DNA from 2 places in the Monashia sp. HAY1-11D genome. Region 2 is predicted to be linked to the other one. Evidence: predicted binding sites of a transcription regulator. Region 2 holds the regulator's gene; the other holds the start of a gene.

Region 1 (6,055 bases), 3.2 Mb from region 2:
GCCCGGGCAGCGCGGTGTCGGCGTGCGCCGCGAGGGCACCGAGCAGGACGGCCAGGGGCTCGCCGGGGTCGGCACCGCGCGCGCCGATGCGGTCGAGGAGCAGGTCGTCGGCGACGAGGTCGTCGATGGGGTACAGGTCGGTCATGCCACGTCACCCGCCTCGGCCTCGGCGACGAGGGTGCGCAGCTTGCCGAGCGCCCGGTGCTGGGCGACGCGGACGGCGCCGGCGGACATCCCCAGGGCGGCCGCGGTCTCGTCCGCCGAGAGCCCGACAGCGACCCGGAGGATGAGGATCTCGCGCTGCTGGGCCGGCAGCCGCTGCATGAGCTCCATCGCGACAGCGGCCTGGTCGCGCATCACGGCGACCGACTCGGGCGTCGGCGCCTCGTCGGGGCCGTCCGGCACCTCCGGCACCGGCGCCGGACCGCGCATCGCGGCACGCTGGGCGTCGGCCAGCTTGCGCGAGGTGATCGTGTAGACGAACGCCTCGAACGGCAGGCCGCGCTCCTCGTAGGTCGGCAGGGCCGTCATGACAGCCATGCACACCTCCTGGGCGACGTCCTGCGCGGTGTCCTCGGCACCGAACCGGCCGAGGCGGACACGGGCGTACTTCAGGGCCAGCTCCCGCACCCGGGCCAGCAGCAGCTCGTGGGCGCGGGGATCGCGGCCGGAGAGCGCCGCGAGGTCACGGAGGGGCCGTGCGTCCACCCGGTCCATCGCGTCGACGCCGCTCGGTGTTACGCGCGCCGACGGGGAGCGTCCCGGACCCATTGCACCTCGTTCCCCCGATGGTCGTGTGTCGTGGCCGCGAGGCCGTCGTCGTGCCCGTCCGCGCTCCTGCAGAGCGCCCTCATGGTAGTGGGTCGGACCGCGCCCGGGACGCTCGAGAGGCCGTCGCCCCGGGGGCCGCGGAGGTCCCCCGACGAGCATGCCATCTGGTTGGCAAGTCTTGAACAAGTCTTGAAGATTCTGCTCTTTAACCGTGGTCGCGGGCCCGGTTAGCGTCGATGGCGCGGCCCTGCATGGGGAAACCTCCGGCCGCCCGTTGGACCCGGCGGCCCCACCCGCCCGACCCGAAAGACGAGTTCATGGCTGAGATCACCCGCCTGCCGGGACCGGTTGCCGACCTCTGGGACTGGCAGCTCGACGGAGCGTGCCGCGGGGTCAGCCCCGACGTGTTCTTCCACCCCGAGGGCGAACGCGGTCCGCGCCGGCGCAACCGCGACGCCGAGGCCAAGGCCGTCTGCGCGGGCTGCCCCGTCGTGGAGGCCTGCCGCTCGCACGCCCTCGAGGTGCGCGAGCCCTACGGGGTCTGGGGCGGGCTGACCGAGGGTGAGCGCGAGCTGCTCTACGACACGGTGCAGGCGGCGTCCTGACGCACCGCCCCACGACAGGCGGCGTGCCGGGGCCGGCAGGACCACCGGACACACAGAACCACCGGACCTACCGGAACGCGGAGAGGGCCGCTCCCCCAGGGGAGCGGCCCTCTCTCTGTGCGTGTGAGGTCAGTGACCGTGGCCGTGGCCGTGGCCGCCGACGCCCTCCGGCTCCTCCTCGGGCTTCTCGACGACGAGCGTGTCGGTCGTCAGGATCATCGAGGCGATCGACGCGGCGTTGCGCAGCGCGGAACGCGTCACCTTGACCGGGTCGATGACGCCGGCGCCGATGAGGTCGCCGTACTCGCCGGTCGCGGCGTTGAGGCCCTGACCGATCGCCATCTCGGCCACCTTGGAGGTGACGACGTAGCCCTGCAGGCCGGCGTTCTCGGCGATCCAGCGCAGCGGCTCCTGGACCGCCTTCTTGACGATCGCGGCACCGGTGGCCTCGTCGCCGGACAGGCCGAGCCCGTCGATGACGGTCGAGGCGTGGATGAGGGCGGTGCCGCCACCGGCGACGATGCCCTCCTCGATCGCGGCACGCGTCGCGGAGATCGCGTCCTCGATGCGGTGCTTCTTCTCCTTGAGCTCGACCTCGGTGTGCGCGCCGACCTTGATGACGCAGACGCCACCGGCGAGCTTGGCGAGGCGCTCCTGGAGCTTCTCGCGGTCCCAGTCGGAGTCGGTGCGCTCGATCTCGGCCTTGATCTGGTTGACGCGGCCGACGACCTCGGACTCCTCGCCCGCACCGTCGATGATGGTCGTGTCGTCCTTGGTGATGACGACGCGGCGGGCCTGGCCGAGGACGGTCAGGTCGGCCTGGTCGAGCGAGAGCCCGACCTCGGGGGCGATGACCTGGCCGCCGGTGAGCACGGCGATGTCCTGGAGCATCGCCTTGCGGCGGTCGCCGAAGCCGGGGGCCTTGACGGCGGCGACGTTGAACGTGCCGCGGATCTTGTTGACGACGAGCGTCGAGAGGGCTTCGCCCTCGACGTCCTCGGCGATGATGAGCAGCGGCTTGCCGGACTGCACGACCTTCTCGAGGACCGGCAGGACCTCGGCGACCGCGGAGATCTTGCCCTGGTTGATGAGGACGTAGGCGTCCTCGAGGACGGTCTCCATGCGCTCGGCGTCGGTGACGAAGTACGCCGAGAGGTAGCCCTTGTCGAACTGCATGCCCTCGGTGAACTCGAGCTCGGTGGCGGTCGTCGAGGACTCCTCGACGGTGATGACGCCGTCCTTGCCGACCTTGTCGAAGGCCTCGCCGATGAGGCCGCCGAGGGTGGCGTCCTGGGCCGAGAGGGTCGCGACGGAGGCGATCTCGTCCTTGCCGTCGACGTCGCGGGCGTGCTTGAGCAGCTCGTCGTTGACGGCGCTGACGGCCTTGTCCATACCGCGCTTCAGGGCGGCCGGTGCGGCACCGGCGGTGACGTTGCGCAGGCCCTCCTTGACCATGGCCTGGGCGAGGACGGTCGCCGTCGTCGTGCCGTCACCGGCGATGTCGTTGGTCTTGGTCGCGACCTCCTTGGCGAGCTGCGCGCCGAGGTTCTCGTACGCGTCCTCGAGCTCGACCTCGCGGGCGATCGTCACACCGTCGTTGGTGATGGTGGGAGCGCCCCACTTCTTGTCGATGACGACGTTGCGGCCCTTGGGGCCGAGCGTCACCTTGACGGCGTTGGCGAGCGCGTCGACGCCGCGCTCGAGGGACTTACGGGCGGAGTCGTCGAACTCCAGCATCTTGGCCATGGTGTTCCTTCTGGCTCGGGTGTTGCGGTGGCGTTGGTGGGGCCGGGAACCGGACGCACCCCGGGAGTCCCCGGTCGGGGCTCACCGGGGTGCGGTCACGGCTGAGGGTGTCGGGTCAGCCGACGACGGCGAGCACGTCGCGCGCGGAGAGGATGAGGTACTCCTCGCCGCCGTACTTGACCTCGGTGCCGCCGTACTTGCTGTAGATGACCTTGTCGCCGACCTTGACGTCGAGCGGGACGCGCTCGGTGCCGTTGTCGTTGAAGCGGCCGGGGCCGACGGCGAGGACCTCGCCCTCCTGCGGCTTCTCCTTGGCGGTGTCGGGGATGACGAGGCCGGACGCGGTGGTCTGCTCGGCCTCGAGGGACTTGACGACGATGCGGTCCTCGAGCGGCTTGATGGAAACCGACACGGTGGTGACCTTCCCTTCGGGACAGTCGGAGTTGACTTGCGGACTGTGGGCTCTTCGAGGCTGGCCGCCGTCGCGGGGGTCGACCTCCCTCGAGGAGGGCGTTGGCACTTTCAGGCCGAGAGTGCCAGCACGAGCAAATCTAGGTTTGCCGTTAGCACTCGGTCAAGTCGAGTGCCAGAACTCGGGTGTCGTGTCCTCGGCTGGCAGGATGGCGGCATGGACCCGGCGATGGTCGACCGCCTCGCGACCGGCCAGGGTTGGGCCCTGCTCCGGTCGCTGCCGCCGTACGACGAGGCCTCCGCCCTGCACCTGCAGACCCGCCTCCGCGAGGCCGGTTACGACGCCGACCTCGTCGCCGCGGCGCTCAACCAGTCACGGCTGCGGGCCCGGGGCACGGAGAAGTTCGGCGACTTCGCGGCGGGGATGCTCTTCACCGCCGACGGGCTGGAGCAGTCCACCCGCCTCGGCGTCGCGGCCCGGCACGCCCACCGGTACGTCGCGGCGGGCCTCGAGGAGGTCTGGGACCTCGGGTGCGGGCTGGGCGCCGACGCGATGGCGTTCGCCAGCCTGGACCTGCGGGTCCGCGGGGTCGAGGCCGACGAGACCACCGCGCGGATCGCCGCGGTCAACCTCCGCCACTGGCCCGCCGCGCGCGTCGAGGTCGGCCGCGCGGAGGACGTCGCCCTGCTCGGCTCCCCCGGCGGTAGGCCCACGGTGGCCGACGCGTCGCGGGTCGGCGTGTGGCTCGACCCAGCCCGACGCGTCACCGGAGTGGCGGACGTCCGCGGCCGGACGCGTCGGGTCTTCTCCCTCGATGCCATCTCGCCCTCGTGGCAGCAGGTGCTCGCCGTGGCCGAGGCGGTCCCGGCCACGGGTGCGAAGCTGTCGCCGGGGTTCCCGCACGGGGCCCTGCCCGTCGGGGCCGAGGCCCAGTGGACCTCCTGGCACGGCGAAGTTCTCGAGTGCGCCGTGTGGTGGGGGCCGCTCGTCCAGCACCCGGGCCGGACCGCGTCGGTGAGCAGCACGACGTCGACCCACGTCGTCACCGAGGCCGACGCGGCGGCCGGGGCGGGCGTCGAGCCCGTCGCCTCGGTATCGCGCGTGGGAGCCTGGCTCTACGAGCCCGACCGGGCGGTCATCCGCGCCGACCTGACCGGTGCGCTCGTCGCCGCGACCGACGGGCGGGAGCTCGCGACGGGCGTCGGCTACGTCGGTGCCGACCATGCGGTCGACGTGCCGTGGGCCCGCCGCTTCCGGGTCGACGCCGCGATGCCGCTGTCGACCAAGCACCTCGCACGGTGGCTGCGCGACCAGGGGTTCGACCGGGTCACCATCAAGAAGCGCGGCGTCACCCTCGACGCGGACCGGCTGCGTCGGCAGCTGAAGATGACGGGGCGCGGCAAGGGCGGCTCCGAGGCGACGCTCGTCGTGACCCGGGTGGCCGGCGGCCAGGTCGCGCTCGTCGTCACCCCCGCCTGACGGCCCCGATCCCACGGGCGTCCACGCCCGGTTCGTCCGTGCCTCTGGCGCCTCCTCGTCGGTGGTCTGCCACGGACCAGGAGACCTGACGCCGACGAGGCGCCGGAGTGCGTACGAAGAGAAGACGTCCACGCGCGGCCGGAGGCGTGTCGTTGCAGATCGCGCGGGCGCCGTCCGATGCGACCGGGGAGGGAGCGCAGGGCCGAGCTCGGCGGTCGACGGACCCGTCGGCGTCAGGTGCCTGCCCGGTACCGGGCGTGAAGGGCGGTCCAGGTGGCGTCCCACTCGGGCAGGTCCTCGCCCGAGAGGTCGGCCGCGAGGCGCCGCACGTAGGTGTCCCAGCCGGCGGCGTACCCCGCGACGCGGGCGGCGTCGAGGCGGGCGTGGCGCAGCACGAGGCGCGCGCCGTCCCCGTCCGGCGTCACCGCGACCGTGACGAGGGTGGCGACCTCGCCGACCGGCCACTCCCAGACCAGGCGCGTCGGGGCCTCGCACGAGACGACGCGGCAGTGCGGGGTGTCGGCGTCGTCGAAGTGGATCGTGAAGAAGCCGCCCTCGCGCGGGTCGCCGCTGACCGGGGCGAACCACCGGGCCAGGCGGGCGGGGTCGGTGCACGCCTGCCACAGGTCGGCGGGCGTCGTCGCGTAGTGCCGGTCGAACACCACGGTCACGGTGTCGCCCGCCTGCTCGATGCGGCCCAGCACGCGGGTCAGCTCGGTCATCACGTCTCCTTCGTCGCTGCCCGCTGCCCGCGGGCCACCTCGGTGTCGAGGGCGTCGAGCCGCTGCCCCCAGAACGCGCGGACGTCGCGGCACCACTGCTCGACCTCGTCGAGCGCACCGGGCACGAGCCGGTAGACGCGCCGCTGGCCGTCCGGCCGCGCCTCGACGACGCCTGCCTCGCGCAGCACCCGCAGGTGCCGTGAGACGCCGGGCCGAGCGACGTCGAACAGCGCCGCCACCTCACCGGCCGTCAGCTCGGCCCGCGCGAGGTTCTCGACGATGGTCCGACGCGTCGGGTCGGTCAGCGCCTCCCACGTCCG
Region 2 (6,055 bases):
ACCGTCGTCCCGGTGACCCCGCACGCGACCCGTCCGGCGACCCGTCCGGGCGCGCTCGCACCTCCGGGGCCGAGGACGCCGTCGCGATCGGGGGCGCGCTCCGCCCCGTGGAGGACCGGCTGCGCCGCGGCCTGGCGACCGAGTCGCGCACCATCACGCCGCACGACCGGCTCGGGGCGATCCTCGCCGAGGCGCACGGCGAGACCGCCCGCGCGGCCGGCGCCGGGGGCCCGAACCGTCCCGGTCGCCCGCACCGCTGGCTCGTCCCGGTCGCGGCCGCCGCGGCCGCCGTCCTCGTCGCCGGGGGCGTCTGGGCCGCGGTGCGTGGCGCCGACCGGACGCCGCCCGTGGCGGGGCCACCCCCGACGGCCATCGCCTCGACCACCGCGCCGACGCAGCGCAGCACCCCCTCCGCGTCGCAGCCCTCGAGCATCCCGACCCAGACTGCGCAGGGACCGACGTCCCAGCCGGCACCACCGGTCACCACCCGCGCGAGCGTCCCGGTCTACTACGTCGGCCCGATCATCGTCACCGACACCTTGCAGTACCATCCGCCGCGGCTCTTCCGTGAGTTCGTCCGCACCTCCGTCACGACGCCCACCGGGCCCGAGGCGCGCGCGCTCGCGGCGCTGAAGCTCGCCATGGGCAAGGCGCCCTCGTCGTCGGCGTACGTCTCACCGTGGGCCGGCGTGAGCCCGGTGTCGGTGACGCTCGACGGCTCCGGCCGGATCGTCGTGACGCTGTCCGGGGGCCTGCCGAGCGGGTCGGCGGCGTTGGCCGACCTCGCCGTGCAGCAGCTCGTGTGGACGGCTCAGGCCGGCGTCGGCCAGGGCACCAAGCCGGTCGTCCTCGTCGTGGAGGGCGGCGGCGACGTCGCGCCGGGGATGCCCTCGGGCCAAGCGCACCAGCGCCCGGGCGACGCCATGGGCGTGTACGACACCCTCGCCCCGCTGTGGGTCGACGAGCCCGCTCGCGGCGCCACGGTCAAGGCAGGTCAGCCGATCACCGTCAAGGGCGTCGCGAGCACCTTCGAGGCCAACGTCGAGTGGCAGTTGCTCCGTGGAGGCGCGGTCGTCGCCACAGGCAGCACGACGGCGGACGCGGGGGCGCCGCAGCGCGGGTCGTACTCGTTCCGCACCAAGGCCCTGCCGGCGGGCGACTACGTCGTGCGCGTCCTCGAGTCGAGTCCCAAGGACGGGTCGCCCGACGCCGAGCAGCGCATCCCGTTCACCGTCCGCTGACCGTCGAGACGCCACGTTCGGCGGCCTGCCTTACGTCGAGAGGCCAAGAACGTCCCGGTGACTCAGCGCCAGCGGGACCGCGCGAGGAGGACGGCGAGGGCGGCCGGGCCGGCCGACGACGAGCGCAGGATCGTCGGCCCCAGCCGTACCGGCCTCGCCCCGGCGTCGACCAGCGCGTCCAGCTCGCGGCCGGTGATGCCGCCCTCGGGGCCCACGACGACGAGCACGTCCCCGCCGTCCGGCAGGTCGACGCACGCGAGCGGTTCGGTGGCGTCCTCGTGGAGCACGAGGACGAGGGCCGACGCCCGGGCCCGCGCGACGAGTGCGGACAGACCGACGTGCCCGGCGGTCACCGGGATGCGGGCACGCCGGGACTGCTTGGTGGCCCGGGCGACGACCGCGGCCCACTTGGCCTGCGACTTGGCGGCGCGGTCGCCGCGCCAGACGACGACCGACCGTTCGGCCTGCCACGGCACCACCTCGTCGACGCCGAGCTCGGTGGCCGCCTCGATCGCCTGCTCGTCGCGGTCCCCCTTGGCGAGCGCCTGGACGAGGACCAGGCGCGGGTCCGGCGCGGGCTCGTCGACGAGCTCGACGACGGTGCCGGTCACCTCCGACCGGTCGACGTGCGTCACCTCGAGCAGGGCTCGCCGGCCGCGGCCGTCGGCGACGTAGCACCGCTCCCCCGCCCGGAGGCGCACGACGGTCGCCGCGTGCCGACCCTCGTCGCCGGTGAGGGCGAGCCTCGAGCCGGCCACGGCGCGGGCCACCGCGTCGGGGTCGCCGAGGAAGAGCTGGTGCGTCACGGCGCCATCCTGCCGCAGCAGGACGGCGCCGCGCCTCCGGTCACTTCTCCTTGAACGCGTCGCGCAGCTTGCCGAAGAGGCCCTTGTTGACGGGCGCGAGCCGACCCTCGGGGCGCTCCTCGCCGCGGAGCGCCGCGAACTGCCGCAGGAGGTCCTGCTGCTCCTCGGTCAGCTTCGTCGGGGTCTGGACCGTGGCGTGGACGAGCAGGTCGCCGCGTCCGCCGTGGCGCAGGTGGGTGACGCCGAGGCCGCGGAGGGTGAGGACGTCACCGCTCTGGGTGCCGGCCTTGATCTCGAGGTCCTGCATGCCGTCGAAGGTCGACAGCTTGATCGTCGTCCCGAGCGCCGCCGCCGCCATGGGCAGCTCGACGCTGCAGTGCAGGTCGTCCCCGCGCCGGGTGTACGCGTCGTGGTTGAGCACGCGGACCTCGACGTAGAGGTCGGCGCGGGGGCCGTTGCCGGGGCCGACCTCGCCCTCGCCGGTCAGCTGGATGCGCGTGCCGGTGTCGACGCCGGCCGGCACCTTGAGCTTGAGCGTGCGACGGGTGCGGACCCGGCCGTCGCCGGAGCAGTCGTGGCACGGGTCGGTCAGGGTCGAGCCGAAGCCCTGGCAGTTGACGCAGGGGCGCGAGGTCATCACCTGGCCGAGGAAGCTGCGCTGCACCTGCTGGATCTCGCCGGCACCGTGGCAGATCGGGCAGGTCTGCCGGCCGGTCCCCGGCTCGGCGCCGTCACCACCGCAGCGGCTGCAGCCGACCGCGGTGTCGAGGGCGAAGCTCCTCCTCGGACCCGAAGACGGCCTTGGCGAGGTCGATGTCGAGGCGTACGAGGGCGTCCTGCCCGCGCTGGACCCGCGGACGGGGACCGCGGGCACCGGTCGCACCGGCGCCGAAGAACGCGTCCATGACGTCGCTGAACGAGAACCCCGCCCCGGCGCCGTAGCCGGCGCCCCCACCGGTGGCGAAGGGGTCCGAGCCCATGTCGAACTGGCGGCGCTTCTGCGGGTCGGACAGGACGTCGTAGGCCTGCGAGACCCGTTTGAACTCCTCCTCGGCCTCCGGCCCGGGGTTGACGTCGGGGTGCAGCCGGCGCGCGAGCCTGCGGTACGCCTTCTTGATCTCCTCCTGGCTCGCGTCGCGGGAGACGTCGAGGACGGCGTAGTAGTCGTTCAAGCGGGTGTTCCTTCGGTTCCGTGGGTGCGGTCGTCGGGTCGTGGGTGGCGTGGGGTGCGTGGGGTCGCTCAGGCTCGGGTCAGGGTCGGTCGTGGTCGGGTCAGGTGGAGCGGTTGTCGTCGAGGATCTCGGACACGTAGCGCGCCACGGCCCGCACGGACGCCATGGTGGTCGGGTAGTCCATCCGGGTGGGGCCGAGGACGCCGAGGCTCGCGATGCGCTCGGTGCCCGACCCGTACCCCATCGAGACCAGTGAGGTGGTCTGGAGGCCGGAGACCGGGTTCTCCGAGCCGATCCGGACCGACACGAGCTCGGGGTCGTCGCCGAGCTGGCCGAGCAGGCGCAGCAGGGTCACGTGCTCCTCGAGGGCCTCGAGGATCGGGCCGATGGTGCGGGCGAAGTCCGAACCCGCGCGCGCGAGGTTGGCCTGGCCGGCGAGGACGACGCGCTCCTCGCGCTCCTCGGCGAGCAGGTCGGTCAGGGCGGACACGACCGCTTCGGTCGCCTCGCGGTCGGTGTCCGCGGCCTCCTCGACGAGCCGGCGCAGCTGCGTCGCGGCGACGGTGAACGGCACACCGGCGGACACCTCGTTGATGCGCGTGCGCAGGGCCGCCACGAAGACCTCACCGTCGGCGTCCGCCAGCGGGCGACCGGCGTCGACGACGCGCTGCTCGACGCGTCCGGTGTTGACGATGAGCACGGCCATGACGTGCGTCGCACCGACGGGCACGAGCTCGACGTGGCGCACGGTCGAGCGCGTCAGCGACGGGTACTGCATGACGGCGACCTGGCGGGTCAGGCCGGCGAGGAGGCGGACGGTGCGGTCGACGACGTCGTCGAGGTCCACGGCGCCCTCGAGGAACTTGGTGATGGCGCGCCGCTCGCCCGCGCCGAGGGGCTTGATAGCGCTGAGCCGGTCGACGAACAGGCGGTAGCCGGCGTCGGTGGGCACGCGCCCGGCCGATGTGTGCGGCGCGTGGATCAGGCCCTCCTCCTCGAGCTGGGCCATGTCGTTGCGCACGGTTGCGGCGCTGACGCCGAGGTGGTGCCGGTCGACGAGCGCCTTGCTGCCGACGGGCTCGGACGTCTGGACGTAGTCCTGGACGATGGCGCGCAGCACCATGAGCTTGCGCTCCTCGCTCATCCGACCTCCTCGCGTCTCGGTGGTCTCGTCGGTCTCGTCCGGTCTCGTCCCGTCGCGTCCGCCTCGTCAGCGCGGCCCCGGCGATGAGCCCTCGGACCCTTGGCACTCTCGGCGAACGAGTGCCAATTCTACGTCGAGTCGGACCAACCGCCGAACCTCCGTCCCACCGTATGCCGCCCGGAGCGGCGCGCCGGGCGGCATCCGGCGGCCGGAGGGCCTAGCCTCGGACGCCGTGTGCCCCCTCCCCCGATCGACCGATACGGCTCCGACGTCCTCGGCGGCGACTGGCGTGCCCCCCGCGGTGGTCGCTCGACGCCGATGCCCGCCGAACCGGATCTCGTCGTCGAGGAGGTGGAGACCGGCTGGGTGGGCGCCGTCGTCCGCGTCGAGAAGGCGGGCGGCATGCACGTCGTGCACCTCGAGGACCGGCGCGGCCGGACCAAGGGCTTCCCGCTCGGTCCGGGGTTCCTCGTCGACGGACGCCCGGTCACGTTGACGCCCCCGACGGCCGCCGCGACAGCCGCCCTCGCCGACGCCCGCCGCGCCACCGCGCGCACCGCGAGCGGGTCGGTGGCCGTGCAGGGCGCGCGCGCCCGGGTCGCGAGCGGGTCGCGGATCTACGTGGAGGGGCGCCACGACGCCGAGCTCGTGGAGAAGGTGTGGGGTGACGACCTGCGGGTCGAGGGCGTGGTCGTGGAGCTCATGGACGGGGTGGACGACCTCGCCGCGATCATCGCCGAGTTCCGGCCCGGGCCCGGGCGACGGCTCGGGGTGCTCGTCGACCACCTCGTGCCCGGCACCAAGGAGGCGCGCATCGTCGAGCAGGCCCGGTCGCTACCGGGGCTGTCCGGGCACGTCAAGGTCCTCGGCCACCCGTACGTCGACGTGTGGCAGTCGGTGCGGCCGGAACGGCTCGGCTGGCAGCAGTGGCCGGTCATCCCGCGGGGCACGTCGTGGAAGCACGGCATCTGTGCCGAGCTGGGCTGGGCCCACTCGACGCAGGCCGACATCGCCAACGCCTGGAAACGCATCCTCGGCACGGTACGCAGCTACGCCGACCTCGAGCCGGCGCTGCTCGCCAGCGTGGAGGAGCTCATCGACTTCGTCACGGAACCCGGCGCCTGACGCGGCCCGCGCCGGCTCCCGGACCCCCGCGTCACCAGCGCAGGTAACCCTGGACGTCGACCTTGAGGTAGGCGGCCGCGGAGGTCTTGACCCGCACCGAGCCGTCGAGTCCGACCGGCACGAGGACGGTGTTGGTCACGGTCCGACCCGACGCGAACTTGACCGTCGCATAGGGCGTCTCGGCCGAGCCGCTCGGATAGGCGGTGACGTACCCGGCCGCGGTCGGTGACGCGACGGTGACGGTCAGGAGCGCCGCCCGGACGCCGGAGGCGGGGACGCCGGCCTTGCCGACGACGGGTACGAGGGGTGCCTGCCCTGCCGCGACCCGTCCGACGGGGTAGCCGAGGCCGGTCTGGCTGTCCAGGATGCGCGTCGGCCCGAGCGCCACCTGGTCGGCCCCGGTCGGCAGCCAGCCCACGACGTCGACGAGGACGTCGGTCTGGGCGGTGGAGTGGATCGTCACCGCACCGTTGGTGCCGAGGCGTGCCTCGACGAGACCCGTGGCGGCGCCGGCGGCCTCGTACCGCAGCTGGGGCGCGGCAGGGCGCGTCGTGCCGGCGGGCCACG

Evidence for each region. The regulator HrcA, encoded in region 2, represses chaperone genes, less so after heat shock. The targets are predictions, from matches to a motif close to TTNGCACTCGNNNNNNNCGAGTGCNAA.
Region 1: groES (co-chaperone GroES) is a predicted target of HrcA. The motif match lies at 3,686-3,712, and genes of this name have one in related genera.

What each region holds. Positions count from the first base shown of each region.
Region 1 is NZ_CP200320.1:180,175-186,229, forward strand. It holds gene AC1VM9_RS00745 (hypothetical protein) at 1-145, opposite strand, end outside; gene AC1VM9_RS00750 (sigma-70 family RNA polymerase sigma factor) at 142-717, opposite strand; gene AC1VM9_RS00755 (WhiB family transcriptional regulator) at 1,089-1,376, shown strand; gene groL (chaperonin GroEL) at 1,506-3,122, opposite strand; gene groES (co-chaperone GroES) at 3,238-3,534, opposite strand; gene AC1VM9_RS00770 (THUMP-like domain-containing protein) at 3,751-5,013, shown strand; gene AC1VM9_RS00775 (SRPBCC family protein) at 5,247-5,735, opposite strand; gene AC1VM9_RS00780 (ArsR/SmtB family transcription factor) at 5,735-6,055, opposite strand, start outside.
Region 2 is NZ_CP200320.1:3,349,539-3,355,593, reverse strand. It holds gene AC1VM9_RS15475 (Gmad2 immunoglobulin-like domain-containing protein) at 1-1,241, shown strand, start outside; gene AC1VM9_RS15470 (16S rRNA (uracil(1498)-N(3))-methyltransferase) at 1,304-2,047, opposite strand; partial or broken gene dnaJ (molecular chaperone DnaJ) at 2,088-3,219, opposite strand; gene hrcA (heat-inducible transcriptional repressor HrcA) at 3,320-4,363, opposite strand; gene AC1VM9_RS15455 (DUF3097 domain-containing protein) at 4,598-5,488, shown strand; gene AC1VM9_RS15450 (CHAP domain-containing protein) at 5,520-6,055, opposite strand, start outside.